DNA from 3 places in the Arthrobacter sp. UNCCL28 genome. Region 3 is predicted to be linked to each of the others. Evidence: predicted binding sites of a transcription regulator. Region 3 holds the regulator's gene; each other region holds the start of a gene.
The links. Region 3 encodes LexA, which represses DNA repair genes until DNA is damaged. Its sites were predicted from a motif close to TCGAACANNTGTTCGA; they were not measured.
Positions count from the first base shown of each region.

Region 1: a site for LexA is predicted at 2,824-2,839, ahead of BLQ01_RS06735 (Y-family DNA polymerase). Genes of this name have one in related genera too.
Region 2: a site for LexA is predicted at 2,508-2,523, ahead of BLQ01_RS18555 (shikimate dehydrogenase). Genes of this name have one in related genera too.

Region 1 covers NZ_FMWE01000002.1:469,248-475,179, reverse strand. Annotated here, with positions in the region: gene BLQ01_RS06750 (MFS transporter) at 1-193, opposite strand, end outside; gene BLQ01_RS06745 (tetratricopeptide repeat protein) at 190-1,716, opposite strand; gene BLQ01_RS06740 (hypothetical protein) at 2,032-2,697, shown strand; gene BLQ01_RS06735 (Y-family DNA polymerase) at 2,902-4,200, shown strand; gene BLQ01_RS06730 (uroporphyrinogen-III synthase) at 4,311-5,468, opposite strand; gene cobA (uroporphyrinogen-III C-methyltransferase) at 5,480-5,932, opposite strand, start outside.
Region 2 covers NZ_FMWE01000008.1:43,774-49,705, reverse strand. Annotated here, with positions in the region: gene BLQ01_RS18565 (MFS transporter) at 1-1,122, opposite strand, end outside; gene BLQ01_RS18560 (IclR family transcriptional regulator) at 1,326-2,096, shown strand; gene BLQ01_RS18555 (shikimate dehydrogenase) at 2,621-3,526, shown strand; gene BLQ01_RS18550 (bifunctional sugar phosphate isomerase/epimerase/4-hydroxyphenylpyruvate dioxygenase family protein) at 3,526-5,397, shown strand; gene pcaH (protocatechuate 3,4-dioxygenase subunit beta) at 5,451-5,932, shown strand, end outside.
Region 3 covers NZ_FMWE01000002.1:231,161-237,092, reverse strand. Annotated here, with positions in the region: gene BLQ01_RS05735 (class I SAM-dependent methyltransferase) at 1-8, opposite strand, end outside; gene hflX (GTPase HflX) at 534-2,096, shown strand; gene BLQ01_RS05725 (ATP-dependent DNA helicase) at 2,089-4,149, shown strand; gene lexA (transcriptional repressor LexA) at 4,146-4,889, opposite strand; gene BLQ01_RS05715 (LysM peptidoglycan-binding domain-containing protein) at 5,249-5,608, shown strand; gene BLQ01_RS05710 (histidinol-phosphate transaminase) at 5,686-5,932, shown strand, end outside.

The DNA of each region.
Region 1 (5,932 bases), 240 kb from region 3:
CAAAGCGATCTGCGAACGCGCCCCAAGCAAAAGAGAATCCTCCTACGACTGCCATGACGGCATACCCGATGCCGAATGCGACCAGCGCGCCAAGTTGTTCAAAATAGAGCGGTTGGGCGATCTTGGACATCCACATGCCACCGGCAAAGAGAACCGTAAATAGTCCGAGCTGTCCGCGCAATCCGACTTTCATGCGGAATAGCTCAGAATCGCTTCGCGGTTGGCTGTCAGCACTTCGGATTCCGGGAAAAGAGCCAGTCCGGCCTCCAACGGTTCCATCGCGTCAGCGAAGTGGCCCTGACGGACCAGGATCTCGGCGCTGAGGGAGGCTCGGCGCTCAGCTTCGCTCTGGGCCAGATCGCCGACGATCCAACCATCAACGTGGTGGGCGGCTTCGTCCACACGTCCAGCAAGCACGAGGCTGTAGACCAGATCTGTGGTGTGGGCATGGATTCGGGGCGCCAGGGAGGCGGCCCGCGCATGCGCGGTCGCGGCCTCGTCGTGCCTGCCCAGTTCCCCTTCATATACTCCGGTCAGCCCCCATGCCGCGGCCAGCGTCTCATCGAGTTTAAGAGCGGTTCTGCACGCGTCCAAGGCCTGAGCAAGTTCTCCCGCAGACGCAAGGCATTTCGCGGCTTCCAAATGATACTCAGGCATGTGAGGATCAACGTCCAGAAGTTCAACGTATGTTGAGATCGCTGCGGCCGGATCTCCGGATTGCTTGTGGCACTGGGCCAGGTTGTAGATCAGTACTGACCGATGGATTGCCACTTTCTCACCGGTCAGGGTGAGCTTTTCGATCCCCCAGCGAAGGAGCCGGACGGCATCATCGACGTTGCCTCGCCGAAAAAGGATGAGCGCGAGCCCGTTCCTGTTGAACACCTCATCAAAAACGACGTTGTCATTTTCCCGCTCGTCCGGCGTTAGACCTTGAATGATGGCATAAGCCTCATTCAGCAGTGCCTCACTACGATCCAGGCTCCTCAACCCGGACGGGTGGTGGCGGGCGTACAACATGGCTTTGCCATAGAGCGCGCGTACTGCATCAAGCGGTTCCCCGGAGTCACGCCAGCGCTCGTAATAGAACTCGGCTTGGATTGTTGCATCCAACATGGCGCTGGCGAGGGCCAAGAGGTTCCACACGCGCGGTGACTGTTCAGTCTCCTGTAGGCGTTGGCCCAGGTTCAGGGCAGTCCAGGCATCACCCGAGTTGACGTAGTCAAACGCCAACGATGCTATGCGGGCAGCATTGTCCCCTCTGGAGGGAGCCCGAAGCAGGGCGAGCAACGCCCGTTCCTCTTCCTGGACGGGGACAAGGGCGGCATCTTCCACGGTCTCTATCCGCAACTGAACCGACCAGCCGCAGATCCGGACGGCGACATCAAGGAAATCACGGCTCGGTTTGTCCATTTCCAGGGCGTCCGTCACCACGATTTCCACTTGCCCGTGGGTCCGGGAAAGGTACTGGGCGATCTTTATGTAACTGCGCTGGGCTCTCTGCTGCTGAAAGAAGCGGATCTGCTCACTGGATGTTGCTGCGTCCGTAAGGCTGGCTGATCCAGCCCTCACTTTGGCCGACAACGCGGTGTCCAAGGGGTAGAGGAGACGAAGGCTCTGGGAGAGTTCGTCCGGGTGCGCGGTGGGACTTAATCCTAAACTCTGGAGTATGGCCTTGACGACGCCAAATGAAACAGGGGAATTAGTTGATGCGCTCACGCAGAACAAGATGAGTCCTTAGATGTAAAAAGGCAGGGGTGCCGGTACTGAACCGGCACCCCTGAAGCGGAAACTAGAGTGTTGCTTTACCGCCATAAAGGACGGCAAAGTCAATCTTCTGTTCCTTGGGCTTTTCGATCTTGAGCTGCACTGATTTCCCCAATCAATAAATGAGTACAGCCCTTTGCTGCCCTCGTGAGGAAGCTAACACAGATTTATTGACAGGCAAAGTCACATGGTTTTCAAACCTTCACTTCATCGCCCCAGTGCTTTCGCGACGCCACGGCGACATCAGAAGCGTGATTGGATGGCAGTGTGCGGAAACTGTTGCCAGGGGACGACGTAACGGCGGCCCGGTTGGGCGCTTCTCGAGTAGGAGCAGGGGTTTCCGCGGAAACGGATTCGAGGCGATCCGTTGCCTCGCGCCTCATGTGGGGCATCGCGTCGGCCCTCGTCTCGGTGTTGCTGGGAGCGGTCGCCCAAGCCTCCGCGGTGTGGGTCAGCGACTCGTGGCCCGAGGTTCTGGTCTACCTCGTTATGCCGGGGTGGGCGTTTATTCTGTTCGCTCACCTTCTGAGCGGATTTGCTGCCGTGGTGGCACTGGCTCTGCTTATACCGGCGTTGGTCAGGCGGATTTCCCGTGGCTGGCTCCGGCGGCTGACTGCTGTACTTGCAGTTCTGGCCAGTGTGGCGGCGGCTCTGCCGTGGTCTCTGTATTCGGCTGGCATGGGGCTGGCCGCCGTGGCGGCAACCTACACCGAAGTAAAGGCCAGCAGCGGAGAAAGTGTCATCGTCGAACAATCAGGGTTCGACCCACAAACCTATTCCATTTATTCACAAAAATCGTGGGGGCTCTGGCAGCGAAGTGTCCCGTCGCTGTCCGCCACACAGTTCTTCGACCCCAAGGACTGCATACTGACGGGCGGAAGTGGCAACCTTGTGCTCCAGTGCGGAGTCGATGAGATCGTGGTGCCGCGCTAGGGTCGCCACTCACTGGCCAGGAAACACCTTGTAGCCGTCATCGGCAGCCGACTTCTTCGGCGCAGGAAGCGGGAGGTTTCCTGGCTGTCCTCTTCTTGTCGGGGCCTGGCGGTACAGTAAAGGTATTCGAATATATGTTCGAGTACGCGGCGTGTCCTGCTCCAGAATCGCGGCACGCGTGCTGACGCCGAACGGAGGAGACCGATGTCCAAGCCAGCACTCATGCACCGGATGCAAGAGATCGCCCACGTGGACATCAACTGTTTCTACGCTTCGGCGGAACGTGCCTTCAACCCTTCGCTGGAGGGCAAGCCAGTGATTGTGCTGTCCAACAACGACGGCTGCGCAGTGACCAGGTCTCCGGAAGCGAAGAAGCTGGGGATCGGGCTGGGGGAACCTTGGTTCAAACTTGCTCCACGGGCCAGGGAATGGGGTCTCATTGCCCTCTCAAGCAACTACGAGCTCTACGGGGACATCAGCTCCCGTGTCATGGAACTCCTGGCCCGCTACTCGGCTTGGCAGGAGGTGTACTCCATTGATGAGGCGTTTCTGGGGGTAAAAGGTCAACCGCAAGAGCTGCTGGAACTGGGACGGACCATCAAAACTGCGTGCCAACGGCATGTGGGCGTGCCGGTCTGCGTGGGGATTGCCCGTACCAAGACGCTTGCCAAGCTGGCCAACAAATGGGCCAAGCACAATCCGGCTTTCAACGGAGTGTGCCGTTGGGACTCGGTTCCTGAGGCCCAACGGGAGGCCTTGATGGCACGGCTGTCGGTGATTGAGATCTGGGGCGTAGCCACCAGGCTGACCAAACGGTTGAACGCCATGGGGATCTTCTCCATCCTTGACCTGGTCCGGGCCGACCCTGTGGCCCTGCGGGACAAGTTCTCCATTGTCATGATGCGCACAGTGCTGGAATTGCAGGGCACCCCGTGCATCCCGATGGAGGAGGAAAGGATCGGGAGGGACCAGCTGATCTTCTCCCGCTCCTTTTCAACGCCGATTACGACGACGGCGCAGCTGCGGCAGGTGCTCAGCGTCTACGGCCAGATGGCAAGTGCCAGGCTCGCCAAACACGATCTCCAAGCAAAATTGCTCACGGCCTTTGCCGCCACTTCGGTCTATAACCCCAACGACAAGTCCTTTCCGACGGTTAACGTCAAGCTGCCCATGCCCACCTCGGATCCCGTGCTGCTGACCAAGGCTGCCCATGCATTGGTTCCCAGGATCCAGGAAGGCGTCAGGTACGCCAAGGCCGGGATTATGGTCACTGACCTCCGCCCCAGCGGGAATCAGAAACCGCTGGAGATCTTTGAGAACCGGCACGAGGAACGTGGGATCGGCCCCCTGTTGGAGCAAGTCAGCAAGCGCTACGGCCGGGGCTCCATCGGTTTGGGGCACGCCGGAATCAAGGGAGGACCCGACTGGTCCATGAAACGGGACATGCTCAGTCCCCGGTACACCACCAACTGGGACGAACTTCCCTTGGTGAAGGCGGCCTGAGGTGGGCGGACGCCACTACCTACGGGCAGGCACCCCAGGCAGGCACCCCAGGCAGGCACCCCAGGCAGGCACCCAGACAGGCACCCAGGCAGGCGGCCTGGGCAGTGCACCTACGCCCGCAGCCGGTACCCGCGCTTGACTACCGTTTCCACGAGCTTGCCATCGGGCAGCGAGGAGCGCAGCCGGCTGACCGTCATGTCCAGGGCATGCACGGAGCCGCGCAGATCCAACAGGTCCGAGAGCGCCTCGCGGGACAACACTGCCCCGCCCGCGCCGAGCAGGGCACGCAGGAGCAGCAGGGGAGCCGGCGCCAAGTCAATGACCTCACCGTTGATCCGCAGGCAACGCCCACGCAGCTCAATGGTGGCGCTCTTGGTCTCCAAGCGGCGCACATGGTTCAGGGACAAATGCTCGGTAACCAACCGGATCAGCGCCCCCATGCGGTAACGGTCAGGGATCAGTGGCGTCAGACCGGCGTCGACCAGTGGTTGTGCGGTGACAGGCCCCACTGCGGCAACCGTCACGGGGCCCTTCAGGGCTTCGATGAGCTGACGGTAAAGGCCCATTTCGTGGGCTGTGCTCCACATCGCGTCCACGGCTGGTGCGCTGGTGAAAGTCAGGACATCGAGGTTGCCGCCCACCACAGCCTCGATCAGGCGCGGGAGCTTGTCCTCGCCGTCGGGCTTCACCCAGCGGTAGGGGGTGACGGTCAGGACAATGGCACCGGACATGCGCAGCCGTTCCAGCTGGCGCACATCGGTGTAACCATGCAGCTGCACGGCCACCGTCTTGCCGCGCACGCCTTCGGCCAGGAGCATGTCAACCAGTGTGGCCGTGGTTTCGTCACTGCTGATTCCGACGTCGGCAAGACCGGCCGCGCGTACGGCACCGCGGGCCTTGGGTCCACGGACGAACATGCGGCAGACGGAGAGTGCGTCCAGGAGTTGTTCTCCGATGCCGAAAGAGTCGGCGGCCTCGCACCAACGGCGCATGCCGTACGCGGTGGTGGCGATGCAGATGTCCGGCTTCGCGGCAATGATGGTGCGGGTGTCCTCAATAAGGACCATGTCTTCCTGCACCGGGGCGATCTTCAGTGCGGGGGCGTGCAACACGCTCGCACCGCGGCGCTCCAGGGCCTCAATGAGGTCACGGGAACGGCGGTGCGAGGTGACTCCGATCCGGAATCCATCCAGCGGCGCATCGGCGGCCTCGGAAACTTCCGGTGCAGCTGTAGGGTCCTGGACTTCAAAGGTGCGTGCAACAGTCATAAGTTTTACCCTCAGGCTTCAAGGAGCGAAGCCGCCAGGCGGCTCAGTTCAGCGGATGCTTCGGCGTGGTTGCGGTTGGCCTCGGCTACCTTGACCACTTCGCCAATGACCAGCACAGCCGGATTGCTGCAGCCGGTGGCAGCTGTTTCGATCGTACCCAGGTCAGCGATGGTGGTGCGTTGCCCCGGACGGTAACCGCGTTCCACCACGGCCATTGGCATCTCCGGCTTCATCCCTGCCCGGCGCAACCCGGCGGCCAGTTGGGGAAGGGTGCCGATGCCCATGAGGACCACGATCGTCCCGCCCAGGCCGGCCAAATGCATGTGTTCCGTCTCGGTCAAGGGTGCGTGGCCGGAGACCACCGTGAACATGTGGCTCACTTCGCGGTGCGTGACCGGGATGCCGGCTGCGGCGGGAACGGAGATGGCGCTGGTGACGCCGGAGATGACCCGTACCGGGACCCC
Region 2 (5,932 bases), on a different contig from region 3:
GCCGGAGAAGCGGACTTTAGTGCTGAACATCTCGCCGTAGAACGAAGGCCACACGGCGTTGGCTGCCGCGTAGCCCAGTGAGAAGTACGCGATAGCGGCGATGAACATAAGCGGCGTGGAGCCGGATTCGAAGCTCAGGAAGAAGAATGGTGTCATGATGGCGCTCGCCACGGCCCCGTAGATGAACACGGGCTTGCGTCCGATGCGGTCTGCGAGCATGCCGAACAGCGGCTGGGTTCCCAGGGCAACAACGTTGGCCGCAACCACCAGCCACAGAGTGATGGTGCTGTTGACCCCGGCGACATCCTGGGCGTATTTGATGGCGAGGGTGCCGAAAACGGTGCTGACTGCTGCAATGAAAGCGCAGCAGATGACCCGCAGGACGTCCTGCCAGTGGTGCTTCAGCAGGTCTGCGATGGGAAGCTTGGCGATCTGGTTGTTCTTCTGGGCCTCAGCGAAAGCGGGCGGTTCGTGCAGGGTGCGGCGGATGAAGAAGGCCACAAGCACCACCACTGCGCTGAGCCAGAAGGGGACGCGCCAGCCGATTCCGTATTTGATGTCATCCGGCAGTGCCACCACGGGGATGAAAACCAATGCGGCCAAGATCTGGCCTCCCTGGGTTCCAGTGAGGGTCCATGACGTAAAGAAAGATCGGCGGTTGTCTGGAGCGTGTTCCAAGGTCATGGATGACGCGCCAGCTTGTTCACCGGCTGCGGAAAGTCCCTGGCACAACCGGGCGAGCACCAGCAGAGCGGGCGCCCACCAGCCGATTGTTTTGAAATCAGGGAGGCAGCCGATCACGAACGTCGACGCGCCCATCAGGACCAGGGTAAACATGAGGACCTTTTGCCGGCCGATCTTGTCTCCGAAATGACCCAGGAATGCCGCACCGATGGGGCGGGCCAAGTACGCGAAACCAAAGGTGGCAAAAGACATGACAGCCGCATTGGCGTCGGCGGAGGGGAAGAACACGTGGGGGAAGATCAGGGCTGCGGCGGAGCCGAAGATGAAGAAGTCGTAGTACTCCACCGCGCTGCCCAGGAAGCTGGCAAGTGCGGCTTTCCGGGGTGTTCCTGTGGTGGTTTCAGTGCCTGGCGTCGCTGACGGCATTGTTTGGCTCATGGAAGGTTCCTTCTGTGACGACGATGTCGCGGATCTGGCTTCGGTGGGAAGACCAGAGCGAGGTGCGGCCGGATCATCCCTAAAGTAACCACATGGTGAGAGCTACTTGTGCAATACAGCAATAGTGGCTGTGAGTGGGGTCACTTGTCAAGAGATGTCACCACCATCTAGAAATAGCTCTCACTATGTGGGAGCATCGAGTCATGAGTGTGAAAGAAGACACAAAGACCGACATGGTCGGCAAAGCCCTGAGTTTGTTGGTCCTGCTGGGCGACGAGCCGCGCGGCGCCAGTGCGGCGGACCTGGCAAGGAGTGCAGGCCTGCCCTTCAGTACTACCTACCGGCTGCTGGGCTCGCTCACGCGCGACGGCTTTGTGGACTACGAGCCCGACGGGCGGCGCTACCACCTGGGCCTGCGCGTGTTCCAGCTGGGGCAGCGGGTTTCCAATCACCACGGCTTCGCGGCTACGGCACTGCCTGTCCTGCAGCGGGTCACGGAGCAGACGCATGAGGCCACCATCCTTTCTGTCCGCGACGGCAACCATCACCTGACGGTCAACAAGGTGGATGGCCCCAAGACGTTCCGCGTCACCAGCGATCCCGGCCATCTCGGCGCCCTGCACACGACGTCCGTGGGCAAGGCCATTGTGGCTTTCGAGGAAGAGGTGGAGCGGAAGCGCCTGCTGGAAGAACTTCCCCTGGACCCCCTCACGGAACGTTCCATCACAGATCGCGATGTGTTCCGCGAGGAAATCGAGCAGGTTCGACGTCAGGGCTACGCCGTGATGGACGAGGAGAACGAGGTCGGAATGCGGGCAGTCGCCGTCCCTGTCCTCAACTCCCAAGGGCATGCGTTCGCATCGCTGGCAGTCGCCGTGCCCGTCTTCCGGATGGGGATGGAGGAGCTGATCGCGCACGTCCCCACCCTGCAGGAAGCCGCAGCTGAGCTGTCGGCCCGCCTGCCCCAGCGCTAGCCCTCGTTGTGAGGCCCGTTTTGCACACCAAACACGCGGGATACCCGGCAGAGCGGGCCCCGCAACGCACCCCCCCTCGTTGCGAGGCCCGTTATGCACACCAAACACGATGGATACCCAGCAGAGCGGGCCCCGCAACGCACACCCTTCTCGTTGCGAGGCCCGTTATGCACACCAAACACGATGGATACCCAGCAGAGCGGGCCACCCAACGCATACCCCCTCTCGTTGTGAGGCCTGCTTTGCACACCAAACACGATGGATACCCGGCAGAGCGGGCCACCCAACGCATACCCCGCACGTTGTGAGGCCCGCTTTGCACACCAAGCACGCGGGATACCCGGCAGAGCAGGCCCCGCAACGCACACCCCTCAACGCAGCACCAAACAGAACCCGCCAAATGTTCGCGATAAGAACAAGCGTGCGGAATATGAACACTTGTAGTAATCTCAATAACACCCGGTCAGGCGGCGCCCTCCAAAAGCGCCAAACGCCCGCGGTGCTGAAGTCAAAGGAGCTTTAGGATGAGCAACCGAGCCGAGTCCGTTCTGGTGGGCCTCATAGGCGAAGGCGTCATGCCCTCGCTCACGCCGCCCATGCATGAACGCGAAGCCGATGTGCAAGGCCTCCGCTTGCTGTACCGCCCCCTGGACCTGCTGGAACTCGCATTGCCGGCCACCGCCGTCGGGGATCTCCTGACCGCAGCGAACCGTATGGGCTACAACGGCCTGAACATCACGCACCCGTGCAAGCAGTTGGTGCTGGAACACCTTGATGAAATTTCCGACGACGCCCGTCGACTGGGTGCCGTCAATACAGTCCTGATCCAGGATGGTCGGCTGATCGGCCACAACACCGACTTCTCCGGTTTCGGCTCGGCGCTCGCCGACGGGCTCCCCAAGGCAAAACTGGATCGCGTGGTCCAGCTTGGTGCGGGCGGTGCCGGCTCCGCCGTCGCCTACGCACTCCTCACAGCCGGCGTCAAAACGCTGGACCTCGTGGACATGGACCCGGCCCGTGCGGCAGAACGCGCCGCGGAACTGGGCGCACTCTTCCCGGAGGCCACCGTGACGCCCCGAAGCACCACCGAGCTGCCGGGGATCATGCCCCTGGCTGACGGATTGGTGCACTGCACCCCGATCGGCATGGCCGCCCACCCTGGCTTGCCTTTGGACATCGAACTCCTGGAACCGCGCCACTGGGTGGCGGACATCGTCTACCGGCCCATCGAAACGCAGCTGGTCCGCCAGGCCCGCGCCAAGGGATGCGACGTCCTCGACGGCGGTCGGATGGCAGTCGGTCAGGCGGCGGACGCTTTCCAGCTCATCACCGGCCGCAAAGCCGACCGGGAACGGATGCGCGCCCATTTCCTGGAGCTGATCGCGGCGGAAGACGCAGCAACCCCCGAGCTGGCAAAGGCGGGCCACTGATGCGCACCGGAATCGCAACGGTCTGCCTGTCCGGCACGCTGAAAGAGAAAATGCAGGCCTGCGCCATTGCGGGCTTTGACGGCATCGAGATCTTCGAACAGGACCTGGTCACCTCTCCGCACAGCCCGGAGGAAGTACGGAAAATGGCCGCGGATCTTGGCTTGGGCCTTGATCTCTATCAGCCGTTCCGCGATTTCGACGGCGTCACTCCGAACCTGCTGAAGGCCAACCTCAAGCGGGCAGAGGCCAAGTTCAACCTGATGGAACGCCTTGGCATGGACACCATCCTGGTCTGCTCCAACGTCGCCACGGCCACCATCGACCACGACGACCTCCGCGCTGAACAGCTGGCCGAACTCGCAGGATTGGCAGGGGACCACGGCGTCAAGGTTGCCTACGAGGCACTGGCCTGGGGCAAATACGTCAACGACTACGAGCACGCGTACCGCTTGGTGGAGATGGTGGACCACCCCAACCTCGGCACCTGCCTGGACTCGTTCCACATCCTGTCCCGCGATTGGGACACCGCACCGATCGAGGACATCAACGCGGAGAAGATCTTCTTCGTCCAAGTTGCCGACGCCCCCAAGCTCTCCATGGATGTCCTCTCCTGGAGCCGCCACTACCGGGTTTTCCCCGGGGAGGGCCAGTTCGAACTCGCCAAGTTCATGGGCCACGTGGTTCGCGCAGGTTACGCCGGGCCGGTGTCACTGGAAGTTTTCAACGACGTCTTCCGGCAGTCGGACACCGAGCGCACGGCCGTTGATGCCATGCGCTCCCTGATCTGGCTTGAGGAGCAGAGCGCCGCATGGCTCGCAAGCACCTCCGCGGAAGCGGGAACTGACGCAAAAGCCGCATCCCGCCGTCGTTATCCCATGGAACTTGCCACGCTGCCCAAGGTGAACGAGCCCGCCGGCTTCAACTTCGCCGAGGTTAAAGCGGACGACACCGCGCAGCTGGAGAAGCTCCTGGGCCAGCTCGGGTTCGAGTTCGAGGGCCGGCACCGCACCAAGGACGTCCAGCTCTGGACCATGGGCCAGGCCCGCGTGATCATCAACGAACAGGCGGCATCCCACGCGGAACCGGCTATCGCCGCTTTGGGGTTCGACGTCGACTCCCCAGTGATTGCCTCCGCCCGCGCCCAGCAACTCAAGGCACCCGTGGTGGCCCGCAAGGTCCAGGCCGACGAGGAAGTCTTCCAAGGCATCTCCGCGCCCGATTCCACCGAGATCTTCCTGTGCCAGGGAAGCCCGGACGGCACCGCGGCCTGGACGCACGAGTTCGGCGAAGGGCGGGAACACGCCCCCAGCACGCAGAACGCCGTGATCGACCACGTGAACCTCGCCCAGCCGTGGCAGCACTTTGACGAAGCCGTCCTCTTCTATACCAGCGCCCTTGCCCTGGAACCCCAGCCGTTCGCCGAAGTTCCCAGTCCCAGCGGCCTGGTCCGCTCGCAGGTCATGGAAACCAGCAACGGGGAGGTCAGGCTGGTCCTGAACCTTGCACCGGCCCAGCAGGCACAAACAGCGCGCAAAACGTATCAGGAACACATCGCCTTCGCTGTGGACGACCTCGTGGCCACCGCCCGGTCCGCCCACCAAAGAGGCCTGGAGTTCCTGCAGATTCCGGCCAACTATTACGAGGACCTGGATGCCCGGTTCGATCTCGAACCCGGATTCCTGGCCACCCTCAAGGAGCTGAACCTCCTGTATGACCGGGACGCCAACGGCGAATTCCTCCACTTCTACACCGCCACTGTGGGCAGTGTGTTCTTCGAAATGGTGGAGCGCCGCGGCAACTACGACGGTTACGGGGCGCCCAACGCCCCGGTGCGTCACGCCGTCCAATACGACTCGCTCCACCGGGTGTAAACCCACCGCCGCCCCGCAAGCCAACAGAAACCATCAACCGAAAGGAGCCGGCCGTGCCACACGAACAGACAGCACAGGCGCTCGAATCCGAGGAACTCGTGCCGCCCGCAGAGCCGCAGGCCGCCCACCAAGCCAAAAAGGTGGAAACCCAGGCGGATCTCAGTGCTGAGATCAAGGGCATCGGGGACCGCTATGCCGAGGCACTGAAGAACGGGAAAGGCCCGGAGACCATGCCGCGGCTGGACTACGCGCCGTACCGCAGCAGCATCCTTCGCCACCCCACCAAGAGCCTGCACCACGCGGACCCGGAAACCATTGAGCTCTACTCGCCGGCGTTCGGACACCAGGACGTGCACGCACTGGAGTCGGACCTGACCATCCAGCACAACGGCGAACCGCAGGGTGAACGCATCATCGTCGCGGGCCGGGTCCTTGATGGCGACGGCCGCCCGGTGGCCGGCCAGCTGGTGGAAATCTGGCAGGCGAACGCATCAGGCCGCTACATCCACAAGCGCGACCAGCACCCCGCACCGCT
Region 3 (5,932 bases):
GACTCCATAATTTGCCAGATTAGTTGGCCGGCGGCGCCATGGGAAACTGCGGCTCCCAACGGATGATTTGACATCGGATGATAATGTTGAATGCATGTTCTTGATCTTCGAGTAATTTCGATCAGTAGGCCGAAACCCGTCTGAATTTTCAGGCGTTGTACGGCACAGCCCGCGATGCAGGCCGGTCCTTGGCATTGAGCCAAGCCACGGTCTTCCCGCCAGGCAGCTCCTACGGCACAGTCTGTTGGCCCATCGGGGCCATGGACGCATCGAAGATCACACCCTTCCGTCAGGCCACTGAACCGCCGGCTCTTGGTAGTTCGACAGGTCAGCTGACCAGTGCAATCTTGAGATGGCCAGGAACCTCCGAGCGGATCCCACCATGCCAGATCACAGCAGCTGCTGCCCTTTCACAGGCAGCAGGCCAGCACAGGAGGCCCTCTTTGGCCCAAGCCCGTCAGCCCAGCGCGAATAGCGCCCCATCAAACAACAAACAGCACTATTCTGGAATTGCCGAACAGTCTAAGGAGACCATGACCACCCAGAAGCACTCCGGATCCGATTCCGACGCCCAGGACATGAGTCCTGAACAAATCCAGGCCGTGATCGACCGGATTCTTTCCAAGGATGTACCTGCGCAGGCATCCGATGACAACGATGCCAGCGGGGTTTTCGGCAAGGCGCAAGCCATCTCCACCCTTGACCAGGAACACAGCATCTACGACGGTGACCAGGAAGACCTGGCAGAGCGCCGGGCCCTGCGCCGTACTGCGGGACTTTCAACGGAACTCGAAGATGTCACCGAGGTCGAATACCGGCAGTTGCGCCTGGAACGCGTTGTCCTTGCCGGCTTGTGGACCGAGGGCACTCTTGCAGATGCCGAGAACTCCCTGCGGGAGTTGGCTGCCCTGGCTGAGACGGCCGGTTCGGAAGTCCTCGATGGTTTGGTGCAGCGGCGCATGAAGCCGGACCCGGGCACCTTCCTGGGGTCAGGCAAGGCCCAGGAACTGAAGGACATCGTTGCCGCCACAGGCGCCGATACCGTCGTGGTTGACACCGAACTGGCGCCTTCCCAGCGCCGTGGGCTTGAGGACATTGTCAAAGTCAAGGTTGTCGACCGGACCACTCTGATCCTGGACATCTTCGCCCAGCATGCCAAGAGCCGTGAGGGCAAGGCCCAAGTTGAGCTTGCGCAGCTCGAGTACCTCCTGCCGCGCCTGCGTGGTTGGGGCGACTCGATGTCCCGCCAGGCCGGTGGCCAGGTGGGCGGAGCCGGCGCCGGAATGGGTTCACGTGGTCCGGGCGAAACCAAGATCGAACTGGATCGCCGCAGGATCCGGACGCGCATGGCCAAGCTTCGCCGTGAAATCGCTGCCATGAAGCCGGCGCGTGAGACCAAGCGGGCCAACCGCCGTCGTAATGCCGTTCCTTCTGTCGCGATCGCCGGTTACACGAACGCTGGAAAGTCCTCGCTCCTGAACCGCCTCACTGATGCCGGTGTCCTGGTGGAGAACGCCCTGTTCGCCACCTTGGATCCCACTGTTCGTAAGGCCCAGACTCCGGATGGCATCGGCTACACGCTTGCTGACACCGTGGGGTTTGTCCGTTCACTGCCCACGCAGCTGATCGAGGCTTTCCGTTCCACCCTGGAAGAAGTGGCCGACGCAGATTTGATCCTGCATGTGGTGGATGCCTCGCATCCTGATCCGGAAGGCCAGATCGCTGCCGTCCGCTCCGTCTTCACGGAGGTCGACGCCCGCAAGGTGCCCGAGATCATTGTGCTGAACAAGGTTGACGTTGCGGATCCCTTCGTCGTGGAGCGGCTCAAGCAGAAGGAACCCCGGCACGCGGTGGTTTCCACGCGTACAGGCCAGGGCATCGCTGAGTTGTTGGAAGACATCAGTCAATCCATTCCCCGGCCTGGAGTTCGGCTGGAACTGCTCATTCCCTACGATCGCGGCGAAATGATCAGTAAACTGCACAGCTCCGACTCGGAGATCCTGACCTTGGAGCACGAGGAAAACGGGACCCGCGTAGTTGTCATGGTCCGCGAAGGCCTGGCAGCCGAACTGGAGCCGTTCGTTACTAATGGTTGAGAAGGTGGCGGCGGACGCCGCTGAGTCATTGGGGGAGAAAACCACCCTCGAGTTGTTGGACCGGGCTGTTGCCGGCATGGGTGGTCAGAGCCGTGCCGGCCAGCACGAGATGGCCAAACACGTTGCCAGGGCCATTGAAACCGGGGAACACCTGCTGGTCCAGGCGGGAACGGGCACAGGTAAGTCGTTGGCGTACCTGATCCCGTTGATCGCGCATTCAATGGACAGCGCCAAACCGACTCTGGTGTCCACCGCCACCTTGGCACTCCAAACCCAGATTGTGGGCCGTGACCTGCCGCGGCTGCTGGAGAACATTACCCCCGCCCTTGAGCGGCCCGTCAAGGTGGCATTGGTCAAGGGCAGGGCCAACTACGTCTGCCGGCAAAAACTTGAAGGCGGGTTTCCCAGTGAGGAGCCTTCCGAAGGGCAGCTCTTCTCTTTGGGCGAGGACACCAGCGTCCCGCACTTTGCTGCATCCATGGGTGGGCCGCAATCCCAGTTGGGCAAGGAAGTGGTCCGGCTCCGGGAATGGGCGGAGAAGACCGCTACAGGCGATCGTGACGAGCTTATGCCGGGCGTCACGGACCGTGCCTGGAGACAGGTCTCTGTCACCTCCATGGAGTGCCTCGGCGCGCAGAAGTGTCCGCTGGCCGAAGAGTGCTTCAGCGAGCTGGCGCGCTCACGGGCCGGTGAGGCCGACGTCGTGGTTACCAACCACGCCATGCTGGCCGTCAGCGCCTTTGAGGGGCTCGCTGTGCTGCCTGAGTATGACGTCGTGGTGGTTGACGAGGCGCACGAACTGCAGGACCGCGTCACCGGCGCGGTCTCCGGCCAGCTGTCCGTGGCGATGGTCCACGCAGCGGCGTCAAGTGCCCGCAAGCACACCGCCATCACGGTGGACGCGCTCAATGCCGCGGCCGATCGCCTGGACATGGCCATAGCGGGCGTTCCCAATGGACTTCTGCCCAGCGGACTCAACGACGAACAGCTCGATTGCCTGGATCAGTTGCGGGAGGCCACGCGCGCGGCATTGTCGGATTCGAAGACCGACTCTTCAAACGCGGTCGACGGCGGCCGGCAACTGGCCCGCTCAAGGCTCATGCTCATCCTGGAGCTGTGTGAGCGCATGCTGGCCGCCAAGGAGAACCGGGAAGTCGTATGGTTCTCGCGGAACAGCACCTTTGACCCCAGCCAGGGGTACTCCCAACCCGACGAGACCGCCCCTGCGCTTATCAACATCGCTCCGTTGAGCGTTGCAGGCAGGTTGAGGGAAGGCTTGTTTGCGGGCCACACGGTGGTGCTCACCTCCGCGACCCTGGCCATCGGTTCGGCTTTTGAGCCGGCAGCCGGAGGCCTGGGGTTGATCGGCGATGGTGCACCGAGCTGGACGGGGATCGACGTCGGATCACCCTTCGACTACCCCAAACAAGGGGTGTTGTACGTGGCCAAGCACCTGCCCAAGCCAGGCCGCGGAACCTCACCTGATGCCCTGGATGAGTTGGAAGACCTCATCCGTGCCTCCGGCGGGGGAGCGTTGTGCCTTTTCTCCTCGCGACGTGCCGCCGAGGAAGCTGCCGATGCCATGCGGCTCCGACTTGATGTCAATATCCTCTGCCAGGGCGAATCCACCATGGCAGCCTTGGTCAAGCAGTTTGCCGATGAACCCGATACCTGCCTCTTCGGCACGATGTCCTTGTGGCAGGGCGTGGATGTCCCGGGTGGTTCATGCCGCCTGGTGGTCATTGACCGCATTCCCTTCCCGCGGCCCGATGACCCCCTGATGACTGCCCGCTCACGCGCTGTGGCGCAGTCCGGCGGCAACGGTTTCATGGCCGTGTCAGCTACTCATGCCGCTATCCGCCTGGCTCAAGGAGCAGGCCGGCTTATCCGGTCCACCGGCGACAAAGGGGTTGTGGCTGTCCTGGACTCCAGGCTCTCGACGGAGCGCTACGGAGGCTTCCTCCGGGCTGCACTGCCGCCCTTCTGGGCTACGACGGACCGCGCAGTGGTTCGGGGCGTGCTGGAGCGTTTGGGCTCCGCCAAGGCCTCCTAGAGGGAGCGCAGGACCGATACGACCTTGCCCATGATGGTGGCTTGGTCGCCCAAAATGGGTTCGTACTGGGTGTTTTGGGGAAGAAGCCACGTATGGCCATCGCGCTGGCGGAAGGTTTTGACGGTTGCTTCGTCGTCCAGCAGGGCGGCGACGATGTCTCCATTAATGGCGTCGTTCTGCCGGCGGACCACAACCCAGTCGCCGTCGCAGATAGCAGCGTCGATCATCGAATCGCCGGCCACCTTCAGCATGAACAGCTCGCCATGCCCGACGAGCTGCCGGGGCAGGGGAAGCACGTCCTCCACAGTCTGGTCAGCCAAAATGGGGCCGCCGGCAGCAATGCGGCCAACCAAGGGCACCATGGCAGTATCGCTGGCGCTGGCAAGCTCCGTCACGGCAAAGCCACCCGTGCTGCGCAGAGTTGCCGGCGCTTCCACTCCCGGGATGGGTCCGCCATCGAGGGTAAGGGGCATCAGGACTTCCATGGCCCTGGGACGTTTGGGATCGCGGCGGAGATAACCAAGTTTTTCCAGCTGGGAGAGCTGGTGAGTCACGCTCGACAGGCTCGCGAGCCCTACAGTGTCACCGATCTCGCGCATGCTGGGCGGATACCCGTTGTCGTTGACTGATCGCTGGATGGTTTCCAGGATCTTCTTCTGCCGGACGGTCAGGCTTTTGGGACTCTTTTGAGGCTGCTGGCTCCGCAGGGGTGCCCCGCCGCCGGTGGCTTTCGCTGCCATGTTCGCCAATGCCTTTCATTCCGCCCGGAGTGTGCCCGGGGACGAAAGGGTCTGCCAAAAATGTCAGACCCTCCTGTTCCACTGAAACAGTGCTGTTTCTTCACTCAAACGTAGGGCAGCCACAGGCGTTTATCAAACATTTGTTCTAGCGAGTCTCGACACCGTTCGTTGATAAGTGCTAAAAATGTCATAGCAAGGTTCGAATATGTGTTCTATAAACCTGCTGTTGAGGCCCGATGTTCGAACGATGTGTTCGAACGAAGTGTTCGGACAAGCCGTGACACGCAGGGGAACACCAAAGAATTGGCAGCCATGTACCGGGATCCGGCGCACGGCAATAGCTCAGAAGGGCTCAGCTCATGTCCGCAATCACTACGTTCGCTGATTTCCGTACCACCCAGGCGCCGACGCGCCTGCGTCTGACCCGACGGGGACGGATCGTCTTCTTCGGCATCCCTGCGATGCTGCTGGTGGCTGCGCTGCTGAGCCTTGCTGGTTTCATCACCTCTCCTGCAAAGGCATCTGATTCGCAGGCGCAGCTTCGGCCACCTGTTGCGGTAACGGTAACGGTCCAGCCGGGTCAGTCACTGTGGGGCATCGCCGGGGCTGCCGCTCCTGAGCGGGATCCGCGCGATGTCATCGCCGAGATCATCCAGTTGAACGACCTCCGCGGTGGCCGCATCCAGCCTGGCCAGCAGCTGTTTGTACCCGCCAGCTAGCGAATTCCGTCCCGGCACCCGCCGGGGTTCGGCGTCACAGTTAGTGGCCAGTCCACCCAGCCCCTTAAACTGGGGTGGTGAGTGACCAGCTTGAGCGACTTGACCGACTACCCCTCCGGACCAACCTGCGTGGACTGAGCCCCTATGGCGCGCCGCAGCTTGATGTTCCCATTTTGCTCAACGTCAACGAAAACACCCATGGAGTCCCTGCGGATGTTCAGGCGGCCATCACGGAAGCTGTAGCTGCTGCCGCCACCGGGCTCAACCGCTACCCGGACAGGGAGTTCACTGAACTCCGGGAATCGTTGGCCGAATACCTTGGCC